DNA from 2 places in the Acholeplasma laidlawii PG-8A genome. Region 1 is predicted to be linked to the other one. Evidence: a T-box and tRNA genes for the amino acid it is inferred to sense, from the RefSeq annotation. Region 1 holds a T-box; the other holds one or more tRNA genes.

Evidence for each region. The T-box of region 1 lies ahead of asnS (asparagine--tRNA ligase). A T-box ahead of a tRNA ligase gene usually reads a tRNA of that ligase, here a tRNA-Asn.
Region 2: it has a tRNA-Asn gene. The T-box ahead of asnS (asparagine--tRNA ligase) is inferred to sense a tRNA for this amino acid. The anticodon was not compared.

What each region holds. Positions count from the first base shown of each region.
Region 1 is NC_010163.1:1,485,048-1,495,648, forward strand. Features, by position in the region: gene ACL_RS07035 (GHKL domain-containing protein) at 1-821, shown strand, start outside; gene ACL_RS07040 (DUF1295 domain-containing protein) at 824-1,606, opposite strand; gene ACL_RS07045 (DegV family protein) at 1,606-3,378, opposite strand; gene ACL_RS07050 (DUF2177 family protein) at 3,375-3,782, opposite strand; gene ACL_RS07055 (deoxyribodipyrimidine photo-lyase) at 3,907-5,283, opposite strand; gene asnS (asparagine--tRNA ligase) at 5,292-6,683, opposite strand; T-box leader at 6,730-6,959, opposite strand; gene ACL_RS07065 (DNA recombination protein RmuC) at 6,998-8,125, opposite strand; gene ACL_RS07070 (hypothetical protein) at 8,127-9,053, opposite strand; gene jag (RNA-binding cell elongation regulator Jag/EloR) at 9,151-9,768, opposite strand; gene ACL_RS07365 (YidC/Oxa1 family membrane protein insertase) at 9,783-10,601, opposite strand, start outside.
Region 2 is NC_010163.1:1,197,943-1,208,543, forward strand. Features, by position in the region: gene mtnN (5'-methylthioadenosine/S-adenosylhomocysteine nucleosidase) at 1-277, opposite strand, end outside; gene udk (uridine kinase) at 274-897, opposite strand; gene ACL_RS05640 (hypothetical protein) at 910-1,215, opposite strand; gene ACL_RS05645 (hypothetical protein) at 1,361-2,107, shown strand; tRNA gene ACL_RS05650 (tRNA-Asn) at 2,156-2,232, opposite strand; rRNA gene rrf (5S ribosomal RNA) at 2,293-2,404, opposite strand; rRNA gene ACL_RS05660 (23S ribosomal RNA) at 2,469-5,320, opposite strand; tRNA gene ACL_RS05665 (tRNA-Ala) at 5,388-5,463, opposite strand; tRNA gene ACL_RS05670 (tRNA-Ile) at 5,486-5,562, opposite strand; rRNA gene ACL_RS05675 (16S ribosomal RNA) at 5,701-7,204, opposite strand; gene rseP (RIP metalloprotease RseP) at 7,572-9,119, opposite strand; gene ACL_RS05685 (phosphatidate cytidylyltransferase) at 9,141-10,097, opposite strand; gene uppS (polyprenyl diphosphate synthase) at 10,101-10,601, opposite strand, start outside.

The DNA.
Region 1 (10,601 bases):
TTTTAACGATTAACCTTATTTGGATGAGTGCTACCACTGAAGTACTTCCATTTAGATGGTATAACGTCATCTTATTATTACTTGCATTTAGTGTGGATGGTATTTATTTACTGCTTAGATTATTTACTGCAAATTCTACTTACTTTAGTGTGTTTAAAACTCATACAGATACGTTAAAGAAACAACTAAGCTATCAACTAGATCACTATAAAGTCTTTGAAAGTCAAACTCAAGAACTGTTACGCTTTAAGCATGACTACAATAAAGTGTTAAACTCTATTGCATCACTTGCTGATAGAGGCGACTTAGACTCCATTAAACATATTGTAAATGATTCTAATAAAGAACTTGATAGTCTCCAAATCAACTACAGTCGATATTCTAATAACCTTGTGTATGACGCACTACTAAATGACTATAGAAAGCGATTTGTAGGCATAGGTGCTAGTTTTGAATCTGTTGTATATATTAACTTTAATTTAGATATCTCTGAAATCAATATGATCAAACTATTTTATAATATTTTAGAAAACGCTTATGAAGCACTACTTCACGTGGAAGATGCATCTAAGCGTTTAATCAAGATTGATAGTGAACGCATGGATGCATACATTAAAGTGTCTTTTGTAAATACTATGAATATTGAATATTCAAGTCTTACCTTAAACTCTACAAAACCCGATAAACTTCAACACGGATTTGGTGCTTCTATCATTGATAAGATTTTAATTCAATATAACGGTTTTTCTAATCGTTATGCCACTAATGATGAAGGCATAGATTATTATCACTTGGAGATATTCTTACCTGTTATGAACTAACCTTACTTTTTAGGAGGTAGTGGAAAGAAAATAGATGTTTTACTTGCGTATGCTTGATATGCCAAATTCGTTTTATATTTCTTTTCAAGTAATGGAACGCCTGTTACATAAAGTAATAAATATGTAATGATTAACGGACTTATAAGTCCTATGAAACTTATAATATTCATTGTTCCTAATGTAGCAATACCAATTCCCCACCAAAGAGTAGCTTCCCCAAAATAATTAGGGTGTCTGGAAAACTTCCAGACATTTTTTTGCATAATTTTTCCTTTGTTTGAAGGATCTTTTTTAAATCTTTGTAGTGAGTGATCCGCGAGCACTTCAAAGATAAAACCAATAAAGAAAATCAGTGCGCCTAGTGATACAAGTATGATGCTTACCATGTCAAATGTTTTGTTAGATATTAAGTTTGTTAAGATGATTGGTAATGCTATGATATAACTAAATATAGACTGTGTCAAGAAAACATATAATAGGGCTTTTAACTTCACATGTGTTTTCCATTTATTTCTAAAGTTTTGATATCTAAAGTCTTCTTCTTTATTAAAGTTTCTCTTAAATAAATATAAAGATAATCTTAGACCCCAAATGATAGTTAATCCTGTAACGATTAAACCAGTGATCGTATATTGATCACCAAGTATGAGTGAAGATACTGCACTCACTACCACACCCATACCCCAAGCTATATCTACTAAACCGTTATTCTTTTTAATTTGAGCAATGACATACCAAATAAGAAAGTATGCTAGTAAGATAAGATAAATATATAAATAATTCATTATGATTCCTTTCTAATCAATCCAACCGCTACAGAGTTTAACCCTGAGTTCATAGCAATAATAGATGATATCTCCCCTACATATACCGGTGCTTTACCAGTCTTTTTAATAATCTCTGTTTTTAATTTTTCTGCTAATTTTAAATTGGATACATGGACAATTGCGTAATTTTCAATGCCTGCTGTTTTATGAATATGGCTTACCATATTGACTAGTTTTTTAAAATTTCGTTTTTGACCAATCGTCTTTGATAATACAACACCTTCACCCGCATCATTAATAGATACAATAGGTTTTAATCTTAATAACTTACCTAAGGTGCCAAGACTTTTTTTGATTCTACCACTTCTTACCATATTATCTAAGGTATCTACGTGAACTAGAATTTGAGTCTTTTGAACTAGTGTATTGATTGCTAGTTTGATGTTTTCAAAAGGTACTTTTTGTTCAATCATTTTAGCTACTTCATAAACAATTAATCCTTCTGAGACGCTGTTTTGTTTGGTATCAACAAGTAATACATCTTTATCTTTATAACCTTCAAGTGCCTTAGTAAATAAGTTGTGTATACCACTCATTTTTGAAGATACGGTTAAGATGATTAACTTTTTATAGTGTTTTAATAAAAAGTTAATCTGCGCATCGATTGATTTTATACTCGGTGTAAATGATGTGGGAAACTTTTCATGCTTATCGATGTAGTGGAAGAGTTGGTGGTTATTGATTGTTAACTTATCGTAATAGACTATATCATTAAAGTTGATACCAATTGGATGCACATGTATTGGATGACTATCTACAAATATTTTAGGTAGATCAGCAATTGAATCAGTTAGTATACAAATCTCATTATCCTTTGCCTGTGTAGCTTGGTATTGCTTTCTCATATCGTCAACTTTAGATTCTAGTATTTGACCAAGTCCACTTAGTTTTTCTACGATTACTTCTGGTTGGTTGGTGTGAAGATGCACACGTTTAAGTCTTTTTGTTTCTCCAATGACAAGTGAGTCACCAAAATTATCAAGTAGCTTTGTTAGTGATTGTTTATCCGTTGTTGTTTGAAGTAGTACTTCTGTACAATAGCGGTATGTAATATCTATGTGATCATGTTCGATGGTTTCAGGTTCTTCAAAACTATGTTGTTGCGCTACATCATCAGTTGTAGATCTTTTAATAATGCTTTGTAGAAAACCTTCAACAAATAATGTAAATCCAAGTGCACCTGCATCTACTACACCAAATGTTTTTAGAACTTCAAGTTCAGACTTGGTTTGTTCAAGTGCTTTGTTTAACTCTACGATGATATAGTCTACATAAGTTTCTATATTATCAATTGGTTGATTTGTGTTTTTCAGTGTTTCACTTAGTTTACGCATCAACGTTACCATGGTGCCTTCAACAGGATGACTTATGGCGTTGTATGCATGTATCACGCCTGATTCAATTCTTCTGATGAATTCAGGATAATCTATACTTTGATGTGTCTTTGTAAGGCTATATAAGAATTGAGAAAAGATTAATCCAGAGTTTCCACGTGACCCGATTAATGCTGCATCTGCTAAAGATTCTAGTGTTTCATCAATCGTGTTACCTAATTTGGTTTGTTCTATGATTGCTTTCATTAAGGCACTTAAGTTATTACCTGTATCTTGATCTTGTACAGGGAAAACATTTAATTGATTCAGTGTATCCTTTTTTTCAATTACTCTTTTAGCACCATGAATTAAAGCATCATACATACTCTTATTTTCAATCATTTGAAATTCATTCATTTTTCGAAGAACCTCCTATAGACGACATAGGTTATTATGGTTGTTACAAGTGTTAGGGATGTACCCCAAATTAGATCAATAACAACAATGAGTAATGGAAAGTCTTGCATGGTTGCATAATTGGTTAAATCATATGCACCGTATGTAGCAAACCCATAAATGAGTGCATAGAGGATGGTTTGCTTAAATGACTTTTCTTTAAGTCCTGGTTTTAACACCAGTACGAGTAGTCCTGTAACAAATGCTACATAAAATATAACTGCTGGAATGAGTTTAAACTCGTTACTGATTAAGTGTCCTAACTGTTCTTGATATAAGTCTTTTGAAAGTACACCTAACCATAGTAGGTCAATTAATAAAAATACAATCGTTGCAATCATAAATAAAATAACATTCTTTTTCATGTGGATACTCCTTTTCATTACTTGACTAAAGTATACGCTTTTACATTTTATAAAGTTTATGGATGTCACAAAATGTCGTTTTTTTGTAATGAGATGTAAAAAAGACCACTTCATGAAGTGATCTTTATAGTGTATTGACGTAATCTAGGTAAGTTTTCATATCAAATTTTCGAATCAGACCTTGTTCGTTCATATATCTTAATTTACCAAATATAGCTCGCTCTTGCCAAGCTCTATCATGTTTACCAAAGTTCCATGCGATATTACCATAAGAGTTTGGATTTCTGCCATCGATAAAGTATTTATTATTTAAGTAGACTATGATTTGGTAGGCATCTTTCATAGACCCTGACCACTCCATAATCTTTTTAGCCCAATACATTCTTAAGTAGTTTGCCATAAACCCTGTAATACGTGCTTCTTTCATCGCTGCATTAAAGTGTATATCATGGGTTTTACTAAATTCTATATCTTCTAAACTATAGATATGTGTTCTTAAATCTCTTTCATGCTCATACATTGTTTCATATGCCCAAGACTCTGTCATAAATTCAAACACATCATAATCTTTAATATATGTAACAAAGTTATACGCTAGAGACCTTCTCACCACTAATTGTTCAATAAAACCTTCTGACATTTCAGGATAGATCTTATAGAATGGATGATCATAGAGCATACGCAATATTTCTTGATCGGATACTTGCCCGAATTGTAGATACATCGACATATAAGATTGAATATGTAGTGCAGGATCAGATCTTTTATCATAATCTTTAAGTAGTTGGTTAAAGAAATATTCTAAATGTTTATAGGCTTCTTTTCTACCACCTTTAAATTTATGATATGGTTTCACACTCATATCAATTGGTAGGTTTTTTACTACTTCGTCTATGTTTGAAAGATCAAGTGGTTCATAGACTTTAGTCTTTTCAATATTATCTAACCTAGATAATTCTCTATAATCCATATATTGAGGTAATTTTTCCATCACTTTGGGTCTAATTACATAGGCACCATAAGCAGCTTTTGGATAAAGTACTTCAACAGGTATGATAAGATCGGTTTCTACTTGAATAATATCTATAGCATGTGTATCTTTAACGATTTTATAGACTTCATTTCTCATCTGTCTTTGAGGTTTTAAATAGCCTCTATCCATAATGATGGTATCAACATCATCCAAATAAGGTTTGATGTTTTCTGTTAGTTTACCAATACTTAATTCAAAGTGAATGTTTTCTTTAACGAAATCTTGTTGAAGTTCTTTTAGACCCTCTAACATAAAGGTGTAGTGTCTAAGGTTCGCTTCAGGGTAGTTTGGTAGTATGTTGAACCAGACAATTAACGGTAGTTTTTTCTTATTAGCAAGTTCAATCGCGTAATTTAAGGCATGGTTATACTGGATGCGCATGGATTGCTGCATCCAGTATAAAATGAATTTACCTTGTTTATTTGTGTTGTGTTCTAAAAACTTTTTAACTCGATCGTTATGTATCATATTTTGAATTAAAATAAAATGTTTTTAGGTGTTCTAGGGAATGGAATAACGTCTCTAATATTTTCTACACCAGTTACATAGATTAAGTATCTTTCAAAACCTAATCCAAAACCAGATGTTTGAACACCACCATAACGTCTAAGATCTAAATACCAATCAAGGTCTTTAACCGGTACATGCATATCTTCCATACGTTTAAGTAAAACATCTAATCTTTCTTCTCTTTGAGATCCACCCACTAATTCGCCTGAACCAGGTACTAATAGGTCTACTGCAGCAACTGTTTTTTGATCGTCATTTAATCTCATATAGAATGCTTTAATATCTTTTGGCCAGTCTTTTACAAACACTGGACCATGGAATGCTTTTTCTGTTAGATATCTTTCATGTTCTTTAGCTAAGTCTTCACCATGTTTTGGTTGGTTTTCAAATTTGTGGTTGGATTTTAGTAAGATATTAATTGCTTCTTCATGAGTAATACGTTTAAATGATGATTTTAGTAGGTTATCTAACTTGGTTAATAATCCTTTTTCTACAAATTTATCAAAAAATGCCATTTCTTCTTTTGCATGTTCTAAGACATAAGATGTAACATATTTCACCATACGTTCAATAAGTTCCATATTGTCATTTAAGTCTGCAAATGCAATCTCTGGTTCAATCATCCAAAACTCTGATGCATGGGTTGTAGTATTAGAGTTTTCTGCTCTAAATGTTGGACCAAATGTATAGATATTTCTAAATGCGTGTGCATAAGCTTCTCCTTCGAGTTGTCCTGTAACAGTAAGGTTAGCTTCTCTACCAAAGAAATCTTTACTATAGTCAATACTTGAGTCTTCATTTCTAGGTGGCTTATTCATGTCTAGTGTAGTAACTTTAAACATAGCGCCTGCGCCTTCACCATCGTTTGCAGTTAAAATTGGTGTGTGTACATAGACAAAGTCTTGTTCCTGAAAGAATTTATGTATTGCATAAGCAGCTATACTTCTAACTCTAAATACTGCAGAAAATAAATTCGTTCTTGGACGAAGGTGTGCAACCTCTCTTAAAAACTCTCTTGTGTGGCGTTTTGGTTGGATTGGATAGTTTTCACCTGAATCCCCTATTAGTCTCACTTCTAGTGCCTTAATTTCAAATGGTTGGCTTCTATCTGGTGTTAAAACAAGCGTACCTATAACTTCAATGGATGCACCTACAGATAAACGTGTCACTGCATCAAAGTCTTTTGTTGTTGCCCTTTCATATACTACTTGGATGTTTTCAAAAAAACTACCATCATTTAGGTTAATAAACCCAAATTCTTTTTGATCACGGTGGTTTCTAATCCACCCCTTTAATATAACTTCTTGACCTGCATACCTTGCAGGATCTTTATATATTGTTCTAATTGTTAAATCCATAAGTTTTCTCCTTTTAATATAATAAAGTCCTTAGACTAAAATTTAGTCTAAGGACGAATAATCGCGGTACCACCTTAGTTCTAGATTAACATAGCTAATCTAGCGCTCAACTTGCTTATATAACGGATAAGCGATCCGTACAGTTCTACTAACATTTATATGTGTTCTTCTGTCTCTAAAAAGTGTTATTTCAAATCAGCATATGTGTTAATTTTCACCAACCATTAACTCTCTTAAACATATCATCTGTTTTACTCTTCTTTTTTATGATGTATATGAAGTTTCTATTACTATTGTATCACTAATTTATAAAATTAGTCATCAGTATTTATATTTTTAAAGTCGGAATGTTCAATTTTGTAGACATTCTTATTTAAACGGTTCATTGGTATCATTAAAGTCCTAATACTTTCTGATAACCTTTGAATATCTTTTTCTAAGGTATTAAAACGTTCAAATACTAGTCTAAAATCATTATAGAGTTTGTTGATTTCATCAAGCATTTTTTCGGCATTCTTTTCTTTTTCTAGATCTTGATTGATGACTAGTATCATTGTAAGCATATAAACTAATGTAGTAGGAGATGTGATCCACACCTTCTTTTTAGATGCATACTCTACTAAATGAATATAGTTTGCTTGAATCTCTGAGAATACTGCCTCACTTGGTATAAACATTAAAGCATAGTCAGTTGTTTCATTTTTGATGATATATCTACTAGCAATATCATCAATATGTTTTTTAATATTTTGTTCAAAAAGTTTTGATGCATTTTTTCTTTCACTATCTTCTAAGTTTGAATCATACATCCTAATATAATTTTCTAGTGAAAACTTTGAGTCAATTGGAATATTTAGAGCATCACCACTACCATAGACTATAGCATCCACTACTGTTTGATTAGATAGTTTATGTTGTTTAGTAAATAAAGTTTTATTGTTTTCACCAAAGACATTTTCTAGTATTTGGTATAACTGTAACTCACCATACATACCTCTTAGTTTTTTATCTGACAAATAAGATTTTAAATCATTTACATGCCCAGATAGGTTTTCAATATTCTTTTGTGTGGTATCAATAATAGTTAGTTTTTCAAGCATAGAACTAAAGAGTTTATCACTTGATTGAAAACCTTCTTTCAGTCTTGTTTCTACCTTATCATTCATCGATTGTAAATCGACATTCAGTTTGGTTGAAATGGCTTCTTTAAAGTAATTAATGGTTCTTTCTAATTCCAGTTGGCTTTGCAAATTTTGTTTATCTAGTTCTGTTTTAAAATCCGTTTTTAGATACTCAATTTTAGATAGAATTTCTTGTTGCTGTCTACCTTTTACTTCATCATTAGGAGACTTTTTACCCTTAATAAATACAATCATTAGAATCATTAAAAAGACTATAATAACACTCATACCGGTGAGTAAAATAATTTCTGTAGTAGTCACTTTATACCTCCACATCTTCTAAGTAATAAACATGTATACCATCTGATTTAGTTTCTTTATAAATGGTCATATAGGTATCACTTGATAGTAAGATATCATACATGCTAGGAAATATGCCATCACGGTCTAATGTGTAATTAGTACCTAGATCTTTATTAATTTGACCAAAGGCGCGTGTGACTAAATCTGTACAATAATATTTGTATTTGGTATCAAATATGAATAGGTAATTATATAGACCTCTGTTTGTTTTATCTTTAGCGTAATTTACTGCAACATCCAGTTCAGCATCAAAGGTTTCTATGTCTTTACTTTTTAACCTAAGTGACATAATTTCATCTCTATAAAATCTACCATAATAAGGATACTCTGAATGTGTTTCATTTCTAAATGGAGTCATCCAATAATTTGATACAGATTGAACACTTAAACCATATTTATCCGTCTCATCATACCCACGGTGCATGATTACATTAAATATGGTAGTAAAATCTAAGGTGCCATTATCACCAATTCCGGTGGACTGATAAATTTGATTATTGTCCCCTACTAATGCAGCATGTCCACCAAGCCAGTAACCATAGATTTGATCTACAACTGGTATATATGGAAAAGGAGATTCAAAGGTTAATAGGATATCACCTTTTTGTCCTGGATTTACCTTACTAGCATCAAAGAATACTGAGCGTGTATCACTTAGTTCATACTCATAGGTTCGTTTGATTTTATGATAAAAATAGGTGGTGTCATGTTGACTCACCTCAACTGTTTCATATGCTCTACTTTTAAAGTCATTAATGATCTGAGTTTTCTTAATATTTTCATAGGTTGATTCCCCTATAAAGTAAGCTATCAGTAAGATAAATGCTAAAGCTATATATTTAATTGTTTTTCTAAGTACTTTAGTTATTTTCTTTTTATTTTTCATAAGTAAATTATAACATTAAATGATTATTTTCATGTGCTTTGATTTAGGTGTAAAAAAAATATCTCCAATCATGGGAGATATTTTATAATTTAAGTATTTATTTTTTTGGTCTGATGATGATTGCGCGTTCTTCGCCTTCACCTTCAGAATATGTTTCAACATCACGCCACTCAGTTAATTTAGAGTGAACAATACGACGATCGAATGCATTCATTGGGTCAAGTTTGACTGCAATACCACTTCTTGCTACATCTTTAGCGGTTTTAGTTGCCATAATTTCTAATTGGCGTTTTCTTGATGCATGGTAGTTTCCAATATCTAATGTAACTAGTATTGGTTCTTCAACAAATGTTGACAAATGGTTTCTTAATAATGTTTGGAAAGCTAATAAAGTCTTACCTTCTTTACCGATTAATAAAGCATTTTCTGAAGTTTGAAGGCGGTACGTAATTGTGGATTCATCTGGTGATTGAATTTCCATTTTTACATCAATACCTAATGCAGTTACCATATTTTCTAAGTATTGTTTACCTTCAATAGCTAAATCGATATTAGGGCTTGCTTTATAAAGTGTGCTTCCACCAACGCCAAGAAAGCCTTTTTTCTCTTTTAATACTTCTAATTTAATTTTAGCTTCTGATATTTTTAGTATATCTGACGCTTTTTTAGTTGCTTCTTGAAGCGTTTTAGCTTCGATTTCAATAACTTTTAGCATGTCTAACCCCTTTCTTAGATGATGCTTTGTGAAGCTCTAGTTTTTTCGTATTTCTTTTCAGATAATTTTCTATTAATGAATGATTGACCAATTGAGAACAGGTTACCAATGATCCAGTAGAATCCTAACGCATTTACTGATGTGATTGTAGTTAATACCATCATACCAATCATAACGTTTGATACTGTCTTCATTGTTTTAGCTTGTTGTTCTGCTTGTTCCGTCTTCACTTGAGTTCCTGTATTTTTAGCATAACTTGGTTTCTTTTGAGATAGATGTTGTAATAACCACATAGTCACACCAACGATTGCAGCTAAGACATAACTTGTTACATCATTAAATCCACCTGCAGATAAATCAATTAATCCGAATAAGATTTTATGATTGTTTACGTTTGCAGCATACATACCACCAGGTACTGTAATACGGTAAACAGTTTGGAACATTGCTAAGAAGATTGGCATTTGAAGAATTGGTGTAAAACATCCTAATACTGAAATACCATGTTTCTTATATAGTTGCATCATTTCCATTTGCATTTTTTGTTGTGAAGCAGGGTCTTTTTTGAGTGCATATTTATTTTGTAATTTAGTTAACTCTGGTTGTGCAACAGCCATTTTAATTGACATATCATTTGCTTTGGCATAAATTGGCCATGCAATTGTACGAACAATAATGGTTGCAAATAAGATACCTAAACCAAAACTATTTAATCCAAATAAGGATGCAAAGAATTGCATTAAAAATGAAATTGGGATAATGAAAACCCAGTCCCATACATAGCCTAACCATGTATTTTCCATTTTAGTGTTAATTGGTAGTTGGTTATCCGC
Region 2 (10,601 bases), 290 kb from region 1:
GGTAAGTGACCTCAGATACCAGGTATGTATCATAAAGATTCACCTTATGTCCACCAACGATACCAAGATTGATTATAAATCTAGTTTCAGGATGCAATGTTAAGATATGTGATAGTGCACTAGATGCATTTGTTTTACCAATGCCAGAAATGATAAGCATCACATCTTGTCCCTGGTATTTACCCTCATATATGTTATAAGGGTGTGTTGATTTTAAGTTTAAATTGGAAGTAAGTACTTCTACTTCAGATAGCATCGCTGCAATAATAACTATCATATAGACTCCTTTACAGTTTTAAGCATGTTGACAATGACATCCACTGCTGCACTGTGTTTATCATCATTAGGTATGATGATATCAGCATAACGTTTGGTTGGTTTTACAAATTTGTGGTACATTGGCTTAACCGTAGTTATATATTGATTGATGACTGATTGCATCGTACGTCCTCTATCTTTAACATCTCTTGAAAGACGTCTAATAAAACGGATATCATCATCTAATTCTACGTAGAGTTTTAAATCAGCAAGGTCACGAATAGAATCATCTACTAAACTTAAAATACCTTCAAGTATAATAATTGGTTTGGATTCTACTTCTTCAATCACTTCACTTCTTGTGTAGTTACTATAATCATATGTAGGTTTATGAATTGTTTTTCCTTCAAGTAACATTAAGATATCTTTCTTTAATAGTTCAATATCAATACTTTTAGGATGATCATAGTTCATGAGTACTCGCTCGTGCATTGGAAGTTCATTTTGATCTAAGTAATAGTCATCTTGATTGATGACTAATACATGCTGAATGCCTGCTTTTTCTAATATGGACTTAACAACTGTTGACTTACCAGAGGCTGAACCGCCTGCTACAATCATAAAAAATGGTTTTTTCATATATTTTTCCTATCAATTAAAGATATCTTCTTGAGGGAATTCATCTAGATTTAGTAATACTAATATATCATTTAAACTGTTAAATGAACCTAAAACATTACCATCTGAATCTCTTAACTCATACCTAACTTGGTTATTGTAATATCTATTATAGTTAAGTTTTGAATAAATTACGTATGATTTTCCATTCACCTTAAATTTCTTTATCGGTTCATGATTTCTCTTTCTAATTTTTAGAGTATTAGTGATACTTACAACAACAACTATAATAAACACGATAAAAAAGATTGTAAAAAACCCTGAAAAAAATGGTGGCATGTGAATTCTCCTTCAAATATTTTCTCATTACTATTATATATGAAATCATCATAAATAGGTGTGAAACTATATAATTAATCAAATTTCCCATGATTATTTAAATTTATTTTATAATAGTATTAAAGTAAAAAAATGAGGTAAGACTATGGTAAAAGCAATCCAAAGAATGGAAAAGTTAGCAGAAAAATTAAAAAGCTATAAAGATTGTCAATGTTTATTAGGATTAGGCAGTATGTCTCAGGTTAGACGTGCTGATAATTACTCGGATATGGATTTCTTCTTAATTGTAAAAGAAGGTTCTAAACAGTCATTTTTAGAGGATTTGAAATGGTTAAGTGTAAGACCACTTGTTTACATCTTTAAGAATACTATGGATGGTTATAAAGTGTTATTTGATGATGGTGTATTTGCTGAATTTGCAGTATTTACAGAAAAAGAAATAGTTGATGCACACTTTACTAGAGGCATCGTCTACTATAAAACAAATGATTTTGATGTATCACTTGTTGCACCAAATAATATGCCAAAGAAGAAAGTAATTGACAAAAATTACCACTTAAATGAAGCTCTAACAAATATTTATATTGGTTTAAATAGGTTACATCGAGGCGAGATTTCTAGTGCTACAACCTTTATTCAAAACCATGCATTCGATAATATTTTACGCCTATTTGACAGTATTTTTAAGAAATTGGATGACTATTTTGACCCTTATGTCTATGAAAGACGCATTGAATTTAAATACACTGAAGCAGCAGATCTACTTCCTAAATTCAGACAAGGATATGATAAAAATAAGGAATCTGCGCATGAAATGTTGAAGTTTTTAGTTGAAAACTTTGAAATTAACCCTTATTTATTAGATAAAATCAATGAATTACTCCATATTTAGACAAATAAAAAACTCACAGTTCATGTGAGTTTTAATTTATAAAAAAAGTGGCGCCCACTGCTGGACTCGAACCAGCGACCCCCTGATTAACAGTCAGGTGCTCTAACCAACTGAGCTAAGTAGGCTTACAATTGATAATTCATGGGTGACACTAAGCTACATATAAAATATTTAAGAAAGTAAATGCCTGGCAACGTCCTATTTTCGCTAATTGTAATAACTATCGTCGGCGCTAAGATGCTTAACTTCTGTGTTCGGGATGGGAACAGGTGGAACCATCTTGCCATCGTCACCAGACATAATGCTCTCAAAACTAGATAAATGATTTTCTCTGAAAAGAATGTGATGCGAATCATCACGAAAGGTTAAGTCCTCGACCTATTAGTACCAGTAAGCTGAATACATCGCTGTACTTACACACCTGGCCTATCAACCTCATAGTCTTTGAGGGGTCTTACTAATTGGGAAATCTCATCTTAAGGGGGGCTTCACGCTTAGATGCTTTCAGCGTTTATCCCTTCCGCACATAGCTACCCAGCTGTAGTACTGGCGTACTAACTGGTGCACCAGGGGTGCGTCCATTCCGGTCTTCTCATACTAGGAACAGCTCCCTTCAAATTTCCAACGCCCACGATAGATAGAGACCGAACTGTCTCACGACGTTCTGAACCCAGCTCGCGTGCCGCTTTAATGGGCGAACAGCCCAACCCTTGGAACCTACTCCAGCTCCAGGATGCGACGAGCCGACATCGAGGTGCCAAACCGCTTCGTCGCTGTGAACGCTTGGAAGCGATAAGCCTGTTATCCCCAGGGTAACTTTTATCCGTTGAGTCACGGCCCTTCCATTCGGTACCGTAAGATCACTATGTCCGACTTTCGTCCCTGCTCGACTTGTTGGTCTCGCAGTCAAGCTACCTTCTGCCATTGCACTCTATAGAATGATTTCCAACCATTCTGAGGTAACCTTCGAGCGCCTCCGTTACTCTTTGGGAGGCGACCGCCCCAGTCAAACTGCCCACCAGACACTGTCCTTTAGATTACACATCTAGAAGTTAGAAACTAAGTGCACGAAGGGTGGTATCCCAACGTTGGCTCCGACAATACTAGCGTACTATCTTCATAGCCTCCCACCTATCCTGTACATCTTACACCCAGTTTCAATATCAAGTTACAGTGAAGCTCCATGGGGTCTTTTCGTCTAATCGCGGGTAGCCGGCGTTTTCACCGGCAGCTTGATTTCACCGAGTCTGTTGTTGAGACAGTGCCCAAATCGTTACGCTTTTCGTGCAGGACGGAACTTACCCGCCAAGGAATTTCGCTACCTTAGGACCGTTATAGTTACGGCCGCCGTTTACTGGGACTTCAATTCAATGCTTCGGTTTAACCCTGACATCTCCTCTTAATCTTCCAGCACCGGGCAAGCGTCAGCCTCTATACTTCACCTTACGGTTTTGCAGAGACCTGTGTTTTTGCTAAACAGTCGCTTGGGCCTTTTCTCTGCGACTCCTCGTTTTCATAAGGAGTCCCCCTTTTCCCGAAGTTACGGGGTCAATTTGCCGAGTTCCTTAACAACAGTTTTCTCGCGCGTCTTAATATATTCTACTCACCCACCTGTGTCGGTTTACGGTACGGGCAGTATAATGATTAACCTTAGAAGCTTTTCTTGAAAGCATGAACTCGTACGTCTTTATATCAGTTCTCAGCTTTAACAGTACCCGGATTTGCCTAAGTACTAGCCTCGAATCCTTCTCACCCAATCCATTAAGGGTGGACGCCTATCCTTCTTTGTCACTCCATCAGTCACTACACTGGTACTAGAATCTCTACTAGTTATCCATCGGCTACGCTCTTCAGCCTCACCTTAGGCCCCGACTTACCCAGGGCGGACGAACCTTCCCCTGGAAACCTTGGGTTTATGACGGACAGGATTCTCACCTGTCTTTTCGTTACTTACACCGGCATTCTCACTTCCTAACGCTCCACTAGTCCTCACGATCTAGCTTCACCGCTGTTAGGAACGCTCCCCTACCACTTAAAAAATCTTTTTAAATCCGCAGCTTCGGTAATATGCTTAGCCCCGGTACATTTTCGGCGCAGAGTCACTCGACCAGTGAGCTTTTACGCACTCTTTAAAGGATGGCTGCTTCTAAGCGCAACCTCCTGGCTGTTTGTGCATCTCTACTTCCTTTTCCACTTAGCATATATTTTGGGACCTTATCTGGCGGTCTGGGCTCTTTCCCTTTTGACCACGAACCTTATCACCCGTAGTCTGACTGCCAACTTACTTTACCGACATTCGGAGTTTGATTGAGATCAGTACCCCGAGGTGGGGCCATCACACATTCAGTGCTCTACCTTCGATAAACCTATTTTGTTGACGCTATCCCTAAAGATATTTCGGGGAGAACCAGCTATCTCTGAGTTCGATTGGAATTTCTCCCCTAGCCACAAGTCATCCGAGCCTTTTTCAACAGGCGGCGGTTCGGTCCTCCATAAGGTACTACCCTTACTTCAACCTGCTCATGGCTAGATCACCCAGTTTCGGGTCTACATCACACAACTTAAGCGCCCTATTCAGACTCGCTTTCGCTTCGGCTCCGGACCTTCATCCTTAACCTTGCTATGTAACATAACTCGCCGGTTCATTCTACAAAAGGCATGCCATCACCCATTAACGGGCTCTGACTAATTGTAAGCACACAGTTTCAGGTTCTCTTTCACTCCCCTCCCGGGGTTCTTTTCACCTTTCCATCACTGTACTGGTTCACTATCGGTCACCAAGTAGTATTTAGCCTTAGGAGATGGTCCTCCTATCTTCAAACGGGATTCCACGTGTCCCGCCCTACTTTCTGATACCATGGATTATATAATTTCGACTACAGGGCTCTCACCTTCTTCGACCGATTTTCCCACATCGTTCATCTATTATATAATTTTGTAACCTTAGGTATCTGGCTCCTCCGCGTTCGCTCGTCGCTACTGACAGAATCGTTATTACTTTCTTTTCCTGTAGGTACTTAGATATTTCAGTTCCCTACGTATTGCCTCTAACACGTGTGTTAGATACTATGTCTTCAACATAGTGGGTTCCCCCATTCGGACATCTCGGAATCGTCGCTTACTTACAGCTTCCCCGAGCATTTCGGTGTTAGTTCCGTCCTTCATCGCCTCTTGGTGCCAAGGCATCCACTGTGTGCCCTTTGTTCCTTAACCTTATTTCTTTTCAGACATCATTTATCTACTTTTCAAAGATCTCAATTAGGTTACCCTAATTTTATATTGGTGGAGCCTAGCGGGATCGAACCGCTGACCTCCTGCGTGCAAGGCAGGCGCTCTCCCAGCTGAGCTAAGGCCCCAATTTTTATTGATATTTATTAATGGTGGGCCTGAATGGACTTGAACCATCGACCCCTCGCTTATCAAGCGAGTGCTCTAACCAACTGAGCTACAGGCCCCACTTATTATTAATATGTGGTTACTTGTTTGAGTGACATTTAAGTCTCTCAAAACTGAATATGATGAACAAATTTAGAGAATGTTACTACTTACTAGTAGTCATCTTGTGCTAAGTGTTAGTTAGCCTTTCTCCTTAGAAAGGAGGTGATCCATCCCCACGTTCCCGTAGGGATACCTTGTTACGACTTAACCCCAATCATGGACCCTACCTTAGACGGCTCCCTCCCTTTCGGGTTAGGCCACCGGCGTTGGGTATTGCCCACTTTCGTGGTTTGACGGGCGGTGTGTACAAACCCCGAGAACGTATTCACCGCAACATGCTGATTTGCGATTACTAGCGATTCCGACTTCATGGAGTCGAGTTGCAGACTCCAATCCGAACTGAGACTGTTTTTGTGAGTTTCGCTCCAGGTCACCCTATCGCTTCTCTTTGTTCCAGCCATTGTATCACGTTTGTAGCCCAGGTCATAAGGGGCATGATGATTTGACGTCATCCCCACCTTCCTCCAATTTATCACTGGCAGTCTCGCTAGAGTCCCCAACTTAATGATGGTAACTAGCAATAAGGGTTGCGCTCGTTGCGGGACTTAACCCAACATCTCACGACACGAGCTGACGACAACCGTGCACCACCTGTACATCTGTTAGCCTCCGAACTTATTTCTAAGCCTTTGCAGAGTATGTCAAGACCTGGTAAGGTTTTTCGTGTATCTTCGAATTAAACAACATGATCCACCGCTTGTGCGGGGTCCCGTCAATTCCTTTGAGTTTCATACTTGCGTACGTACTACTCAGGCGGAGAACTTAATGCGTTAACTGCAGCACTGACCTTTTGGCCAACACTTAGTTCTCATCGTTTACGGCGTGGACTACCAGGGTATCTAATCCTGTTTGCTCCCCACGCTTTCGTGCATCAGTGTCAGTATAGACCCAGCAAGCCGCCTTCGCCACTGGTGTTCCTCCATATATTTACGCATTTTACCGCTACACATGGAATTCCACTTGCCTCTGTCTCACTCTAGTTATATAGTTTTCATAGCCTCACAGCGTTAAGCACTGCACTTACACCACAAACTTTTATAACCACCTACGCACCCTTTACGCCCAGTAAATCCGGATAACGCTCGCCCCCTATGTATTACCGCGGCTGCTGGCACATAGTTAGCCGGGGCTTATTCATATGGTACCGTCAATTTTTAATTTTTCTTCCCATATAAAAGAACTTTACATACCGAAGTACTTCGTCGTTCACGCGGCGTTGCTCGGTCAGGGTTTCCCCCATTGCCGAAAATTCCCTACTGCTGCCTCCCGTAGGAGTTTGGGCCGTTCTCAGTCCCAATGTGGCCGGTAGACCTCTCAGTCCGGCTACGCATCATCGTCTTGGTAGGCTTTTACCCCACCAACTAACTAATGCGCCGCAGACCCCTCTTAAACCGATAAATCTTTAAATGTGTTTTTTTCATGCACACATCCTATCCAGTATTAGCTCCAGTTTCCCGGAGTTATCCTCGAGTTAAAGGTAGGTTATCTACGTGTTACTCACCCGTTCGCCACTAAGCATCCGAAGATGCTTCGTTCGACTTGCATGTATTAGGCACGCCGCCAGCGTTCATCCTGAGCCAGGATCAAACTCTCCATATAATTTATGTTTTGTTTTGATTTTAGCTCTTATTTTTGTTTTCTCTTGTTCATCATCATTCAGTTTTCAAAGACTCAATTTTGCGTCTCTTCTTTCGAGCGCTTAATCATTCTATCATTATAATTTTTACTTGTCAACAACTTTTTTTATTTTGTTGAACTTTCAAGTTTATCTTATAGATAACAGTTGGATTTGTGTTCTCGAAGAAGTGAACCTGTAATATTCTAACACATACATAATATAAGTCAACCTTTATTCTAAAAAAAAGTGCAAAAATGTAAATTAAAATGTTTTATTTTCAAAATCCGTAGTTTTCCAATAAAAAAGGGCCACTTTTTGATTAGATGGCCCTTTTAAGGTAATTTTAAATTATGTAAAAATTCTTAAAATGTCATTCCAAGTTACAAATACAAAGAGCATTAATAACAGTATAAAGAATGCATTATTGACAAGTCCTTCAACTTTAGCGGGAATTTTCTTTTTAGAAACTGCTTCGTATCCTAAGAATAATAAGCGACCACCGTCTAAAGCTGGAATTGGAAGTAAATTCATCAGTCCAATATTTACAGATAAGAAGGCTACAAATCCTAATAGGTTAATGAAACCACCTTGTGCTGCATTAGATACTAAACTAAATATACCGACTGGACCTGCAAGATCTGAAACACCCACACCACTAGAGGCACTAAATAACATACCAATAGTGTTTACCATTTCAGTAACTGAACCACCAAATCTTTGGAACGGATTATATAATATATATAAGAAGTCAAATTCATAACCTGTTTGAAATCCAAAACGTACGGCTATACTTTCATGACCTAACTTATTTAATGTATCTTCAGGTAACACATCATATGTAAAAGTTAAGTATTCTCCATCACGTAAAACGTTTAATGTAATAGTTGTTTCATTATAGTTTCTGGCAAGCACTAAAATATCTGACCAATTCGATACAGGTATCCCATTAACTTGTGTGATTTCATCACCTAAGTTTACACCTGCACTACTTGCTTTACCACCGATACCACCAATAAATGCACCGTCTTTATACGCATCTGTTGTATCATTGACTAAACCAAAATTTTGTAAAAGAATCGTCACATATAGATCAATAGATTCTTCAACACCGTTTCTAACGACTACTACTGGTACAACATGATCTGTGATCAGTGCGCCCATTTGTCTAATGTCATCTAAGTCTTCGACATCTGTACCATCAATATTGACAATAATATCACCTGCAATTAAACCGGGATTTGATGATTCATGTACAACATTATCATCTACTGGTTTACCTTGAACAGCTGCAATAATAATAAATAGTAATAGGGCTAAGATAAAGTTCATCATTGGTCCCATAAATAATACTAAGAAACGTTGCCAAATTGTCTTAGATGCAAAAGATGATTCTTCTGGTGTGATCTGTAATTCTTTTTCTTTACCATAATAATATTTAGCATCACGGGTCACTTGATATCGTAATACTTCACCTTCATCGGTTTTAATTTCAATGAAAAGTTCACTTAAGTTTTTACCATATAAATCAAAATCAACAACTTCACCTGTAACAAGTGGTTTTTTTCTAGTTTGATCTAATAAAATACCTGTAACTAAACCTATCTCATTTAAACATATACCCACTCTAGAGCCTTTTGAGATTAAAGCATAATCCCCATTTTCTCCACTCATAGATACATAGCCACCTAAAGGTATAGCTCTAAAGGCATACTTTGTATCACCTTTAGTTTTTGCAACAATTTGAGGTCCCATACCAATTGAAAACTCATGTATGAGAATACCAGCTCTTTTCGCGAATAAGAAATGTCCTAATTCGTGAATTGAGATGATTACTGTTAAAACTAATAAAAATAATATTAAGTTAGTCAATATACTAACAAGTTGTGAAAAATCCATAGTGCTACTCCTTATACGAAACTACATTGGGTAAAACTGTTTAATTAATATAAATATACCTAAGAACATGATACCGATGAATATAATAGAGTCAAAACGATCTAAGATACCACCATGACCTGGAAATATATTTCCAAAATCTTTAATTTTATAATTACGTTTTAATTTAGAAGCTACTAAATCTCCTATTTGAGCAGATATAGAACCTAATAAAGTAATCGGTATAATGATAAGTGCTTGAATTAATAAATGCTCATTACCTATACTAGTAAAGTTATCAAATATCGTTTGGTAACCATCTGGATTAAAGATATATCCTAAAAATCCATCTGGGCTAAATATTACACCATAGAATATTGCAAATGATGATGCAATAATCGTGCCAAAGAATGTACCTGCAATAGCACCTTCCCATGATTTTTTAGGTGATATTCTTGGTGCCATCTTATGTTTACCAAAAGCAATACCAAAGAAATAAGCAAAGATATCTGTCATCATCGAAATTAAGGCTACATAAACAATAAACCTGACACCTAAATATCTTAAGATAGTAATCGATGCAGCACCTAAACCAATATAATTAATAATCGTAAATGCTTTACCTAAATCTGATCCACTAAAATCATCAATGAATACTAATAAACTTAATAAAATAACTGTTACAAATGAAAGTATTATGACTGGGTTTAGATTTAATGTAATTAAAGATAAACCAGGTAATACTTGCGGATTTAATGGTGCAATCATCCCACCAACATTCATATAGGTTAATAAGGATAATACGATAATGACTACTTGAACGACAATTTTGATTGGCTTTTCTTTTTCATACATATGAATAAGTTCTAATGCCCCCATAATCACAAATAGTAACATCACTACTTGAAATATATTAAATACCCATTTTGGATAATTTAAAACTGTAATTGGTAGCAATAATAATATTAAAACAATTGCTGTAATGATTCTTTTCTTCATATGTTATAATCCCCCAAAACGTCTTTGTCGTTTTGAATACTCTTTGAGTGCCCTATCAAAATGTTTGATTTTAAATGCTGGCCAGTATCTTTTTGTAAAATATAATTCCGCGTATGCTATTTGCCATAGTAAGAAGTTAGATAACCTTTGTTCTCCACCTGTGCGAATTAATAGATCTACTGGTCTATTTACCATCAAATGTTGTTCTAGATGTGCTTCATCTATAACATCCATTTGTTTGATGGCAGTAATGAGTTCATCATAACTACCGTAATCAATACATACATTAATTGTCATACCTGTAAAATCTTTTGTTTCATCTTCCAGACTATCCATTAATTCTAAAATATCTTTGGATAATCTATCTTTTCTTCCTTTAAAACGAATACGGATATTTGCTTGACAGATTCTAGCTTTATTTTTACCTACAACTTCGATTGGTTTAGTCATTAAATATTCGACTTCATCCTGTGGTCTTTTCCAGTTTTCAGTTGAAAAAGCATA